2 regions of the Candidatus Enterococcus clewellii genome follow, and region 1 is predicted to be linked to the other one. Evidence: a T-box and tRNA genes for the amino acid it is inferred to sense, from the RefSeq annotation. Region 1 holds a T-box; the other holds one or more tRNA genes.
The links. A T-box is a leader RNA that pairs with one kind of tRNA and senses whether it is charged. The one in region 1 lies ahead of leuS (leucine--tRNA ligase), so its partner is inferred to be a tRNA-Leu.
Positions count from the first base shown of each region.

Region 1 (2,476 bases):
ACCCAAAATCATTGTTCCTTTAGTAGAAAGAAAAGAAGCAGCGATTTTAGAAGAAGCAAAGAAATTGGCTCAACTGGATTGTGACATAATTGAATGGCGCATTGATTTTTTTGAAGAGGTAACAAACGAGAAAAAAGTGGCAGAGCTTTCTAAGCAGCTTCGAGAATGTTTAAATAAACCATTGTTGGTTACTTTCCGTACAAAAAAAGAAGGCGGAGAATTAGAGCTGTCGGATGCACAATACTTCTCGATTTATGAAGAAGTGATTGCCTCAGGTAGTGCCGATTTGATCGATGTAGAACTGTTTATGCCATCTGAAGCGTCCGCAAAATTGATTGCCAAAGCTCAAGCGCAAGGCGTGAAAATCGTTATGTGTAATCATGATTTTCATGCAACGCCTGAACAGACTGAAATCGTCAATCGCTTAAAAATGATGCAGGAAAAAGGTGCGGATATCTGTAAAATTGCCGTGATGCCTCAAAGTCCAGCAGATGTTTTGACACTTCTTGCCGCAACGGAAGAAATGAAGCGTAAGTATGCAGATCGTCCCTTGATCACAATGTCTATGGGTGCTTTGGGAATGGTCAGCCGTGTGTCAGGACAGACCTTTGGTTCAGATGCGACATTTGGTGCCGCTGCACAAGCCTCTGCGCCTGGACAGGTTCCGGTTGGAGAATTACGGACGATTTTAAATACATTGAAGCATTGATTCTTTTTAAAACGCTGTTCATTTTGTTGATATTTCCAAGAGAAAATCGTCAAAACGATTGAATTATCGTAAGAAATTTGATAGTATGAATCTCATATATGAATACAACGATGATGAGGAGTAGTAGAAAGAACTCTGTTTTAGAGAGCGTATGGCTGGTGAAAATGCGCACAGAAGCTTTTGAACTCGCCTTGAAGTTGCTCTTTGCTGAAATGAAGTAGGTGAGGACGGCGGCGGCTGTTAAAACGCTCGAGATTCGTCTGCTTAAAAGACGAATGAACTTAGGTGGTACCACGTTGATCACAACGTCCTATGGGATTATTTCCCATAGGACTTTTTTATTTGAGGTCACGTGATCATCAGCAAGCTGGCGTTAAACCAAGGTCAAATCGTCAGGTGTATCTAGGCGGGAAACAAGTCTCATTTTTATGGCAGCAGATAAATGATAACAGGAGGAAGAACATGAACTACGATCACAAGAAAATCGAAAAAAAATGGCAGAAATATTGGGCGAAGAATAATCTGTTCAATACTCATGATGAGCCTGGAAAGAAAAAATTCTATGCATTAGATATGTTTCCCTACCCTTCAGGTCAAGGTCTTCACGTAGGACATCCGGAAGGCTACACGGCGACAGATATTCTATCACGTATGAAACGAAGCCAAGGCTATAATGTGCTTCATCCAATGGGGTGGGATGCATTCGGGTTGCCTGCTGAGCAGTATGCATTGGATACAGGAAATGATCCGGCTGATTTTACAAAGAAAAATATCGAAACATTTAAACGTCAGATTAATTCATTGGGCTTCAGTTATGACTGGAACCGTGAAATCAATACAACCGACCCGGAATACTATAAATGGACACAATGGATTTTTACAAAGCTGTATGAAAAGGGCTTGGCTTATGAAGCAGAGGTTGCTGTAAACTGGGTACCTGAATTGGGTACTGTTATTTCAAATGAAGAAGTGATCGATGGTAAGAGTGAACGTGGTGGCTATGACGTAGTCCGTAAACCAATGCGTCAATGGATGTTGAAGATCACAGCATATGCAGATCGTTTGTTAGATGATTTGGAGCTAGTAGATTGGCCAGACAATATCAAAGAAATGCAGAAAAACTGGATCGGTCGTTCTGAAGGTGCGAACGTAACGTTTAAAATTGAAGGAACAGATAAGGAGTTCACTGTCTTCACTACTCGTCCTGATACCCTATTTGGTGCTACTTACGCGGTAATGGCTCCAGAATTAGCACTTGTCCAAGAAATCATGACGGAGGAACAGCGTGAACAGGTAGCAGCATATATTGACGAAGCCTCTAAAAAATCAGAGCTGAACCGTACAGATCTTGCGAAAGAAAAAACAGGTGTTTTCACAGGTGCCTATGCGATAAATCCAGTCAATGGTGCTCGTATTCCAATTTGGATCGCCGATTATGTGCTGGCTTCTTATGGAACTGGCGCAATCATGGCTGTTCCGGCGCATGATGAGCGGGATTATGAATTTGCGAAAACATTTGGCTTGGAAATCATTCCTGTGGTAGCTGGTGGAAACGTAGAGGAAGCTGTTTATACAGGTGATGGCGCCCACATCAATTCTGAGTTCTTGGATGGATTGAACAAGGAAGAAGCAATCAAGAAAATGAATGAATGGTTGGAAGAACAAGGTGTTGGGAAAAAAGAAACTAGCTACCGTCTTCGCGACTGGCTATTTTCACGTCAGCGCTATTGGGGTGAACCGATTCCTGTGATTCATTGGGAAGATGGA
Region 1 covers NZ_CP147247.1:1,986,727-1,989,202, reverse strand. Annotated here, with positions in the region: gene aroD (type I 3-dehydroquinate dehydratase) at 1-709, shown strand, start outside; T-box leader at 811-1,025, shown strand; gene leuS (leucine--tRNA ligase) at 1,172-2,476, shown strand, end outside.

Region 2 (2,476 bases), 2.0 Mb from region 1:
TGGAGTATGATGAAAACATCTACAAAAATCACCGTTGGATTAAGTATTGCTGCAGTGGCAGGAGTCGTTGTTGCAGTAACTGCTTCAGAAAAAATAGTCAAGAAGGTCTCTCACTTATCAAATCGCTGCAAAGCGAAAAAGATCGTTCATGACAAATTTGGTGGCAACGATAAAATTATGGAAGTGGTCGATCATCTGTCAGATAATGAACTAGATTCTGTTTTAAACCTTTTAGACAAAGTCAAAGAAGGACGCGAAAAGGCTTCTGACTATAGTGAAAAAGCCAAGGATAGTGCGGACAACGTAAAAGAACGTTTTTTAAGCTTTATTGAAGAACTGATTTAATAAGAACCTGTGAGCAGAACGCAAGACGTTCTGCTCACTTTTAATTTTTCAAGAACCATAGACAGCATTTAAGCCAATCAGTATAATGAAACAGATAAACAAAAGGAATGTCACGGAGGAAAACGAAATGAAAGAACCGATTTCCGGTTTGACGTTAGAAGAGAAAGAGCTCTTTATGAGAGAAGCGATCCGTTTAGCAGAGAAGGCCAGAGCAGTCGATGAGGTGCCAATTGGGGCAGTTATTGTATTAGGTGGGGAAATAATTGGCGTTGGTTATAACCTGCGTGAGCATACACAGCAGGCAGCTTCTCATGCGGAAATGACTGCGATCGAAGCCGCCTGTAAGCGAGTTGGCAGTTGGCGATTAGAAGGAGCGCAACTGTTTGTGACGCTTGAGCCTTGCCCAATGTGCAGTGGGGCGATGCTTCTGGCTCGAGTCGATGAAGTATATTATGGTGCGCCTGATCCAAAGGGCGGCACAGCAGGCACCTTAATGAATCTGTTGGATGATCCACGTTTTAATCATACAGCATATGTTGAAGGTGGCATTTTAGGCGAGATTTGTGGTCAGATGCTGACTGATTTTTTCAAAGGCTTGCGTGAAAAAAAGAAAGAATTAAAAAGACAAAAGAAAGACTAGCCAAAAAAAACAAAATGAGGTATACTAATAAATGCCGAAAGGCAGGACAATGGTGGGCCAGTGAAGCGTGTCAGATCTGGAAGGAAGCAGCACTAAGCAGGTGCCACCATGTGTCTGTATATAACATTGATACGACAGGGCTTAAGCCCTTTTTATTTTGGTTAAAAATTGCTAGTTGTCTTTCTCAATTTCGATTTGGTCTGAGGATTTGTTGTTCATTTTTGCTAATCATGTTGATGTAGATGATAGGCGAGTAATAGTATGTAGTTTAGACTGAAAAAAAGAGTTTCTATTGACAATTACTGTTGGTTATTTTAAGATTACAAGAGTATTGTGCTTCTCACTTTTTGAGTTTTGCGCATCCAAAACAAGCGGTCATGGCGGAATGGCAGACGCGCCAGCTTGAGGGGCTGGTGGGAGGATCTCCCGTGGAAGTTCGAGTCTTCTTGGCCGCATCTTATTTATTCAAAGTTATCTGGTGTTCATGGTCAAAACGTATGTGTTTGGCGGGTGAATGCTGGATTTTTTAATATTCCTCATAGTTTCAACGATAAAACACGGATAGAACAGAGGAGCAGTCGATGAAGAGCTTCCAGTAAAGTAACCTTTATTTCCAAAAAAAGAGCGACTGAGTCTACGTACATCTCAATCGCGGAACAATCAGAAATCCCTAAATTTCTGTTTGTTGATAGGTTTCTCTATCGATCATAAAAAGGTAGTGAGGCATATCGATGCCCATATATGTCTTAACAAAACGTTTTTCAGGGAGCATACCGTTGCGAATCGCAACCTTCATAGAGGGGAGGTTCGTATCTCTAATAATTGAAACAACAGCAGAGGTATTTGTTTGCTCAAATGCATATTTTTTGCAAAGCGCAGCAGCTTCTATAGCGTAGCCTTTATGCCAGTGTTCCTTTTTGAGGTGGTAGCCAATTTCAAGATACTCTGTTCCATCCACGTGTTGCATTGTTAAACCACATTCTCCAACAACTGTATCTAGTTCTTTATCTTTGATTCCCCATAATCCAAAGCCGTTCGTTTGGTAGCTTTCAAGATTCCAAGAAAGCCAGTTAGCTACTTCCTCATCTGTAAAGGCGTGTTCATAAGCGTACATTACCTCGGGATCTTGAAGAAAAGCCTTCAGGTCTAAAAGATGCGTGTCTGACCATGGGAATAGCCGTAAGCGTTGTGATTCTATTTGTAAAGCCATATAATCAACCTCCTCTGATATAAAATAATGCTTGTGCATTTTATCATATCTTTTGAAGAACGACAATTATAGAATTAGGATGTCGGCTTGTTAGAGAGAGGTCATTTAAAAGCTCGAAAAGCAGGAGATAGCTCAATCCATTGAATGCAATAACTCGCGAAAATTAGTGAGCAATCCATACTAAGGATTTACCCACAGCTTGCTTTTTATTTGTGTTATGGGTTGACAAAATTTAGCTAAAACTTTATGATAAATAGGTCGGCGAGTTGCCGATGCCAATG
Region 2 covers NZ_CP147247.1:4,302-6,777, forward strand. Annotated here, with positions in the region: gene A5888_RS00030 (hypothetical protein) at 10-345, shown strand; gene tadA (tRNA adenosine(34) deaminase TadA) at 473-985, shown strand; RNA gene ffs (signal recognition particle sRNA small type) at 1,024-1,109, shown strand; tRNA gene A5888_RS00045 (tRNA-Leu) at 1,357-1,440, shown strand; gene A5888_RS00050 (GNAT family N-acetyltransferase) at 1,656-2,195, opposite strand.
Region 2: it encodes a tRNA-Leu, which carries the amino acid that the T-box ahead of leuS (leucine--tRNA ligase) is inferred to sense. The anticodon was not compared.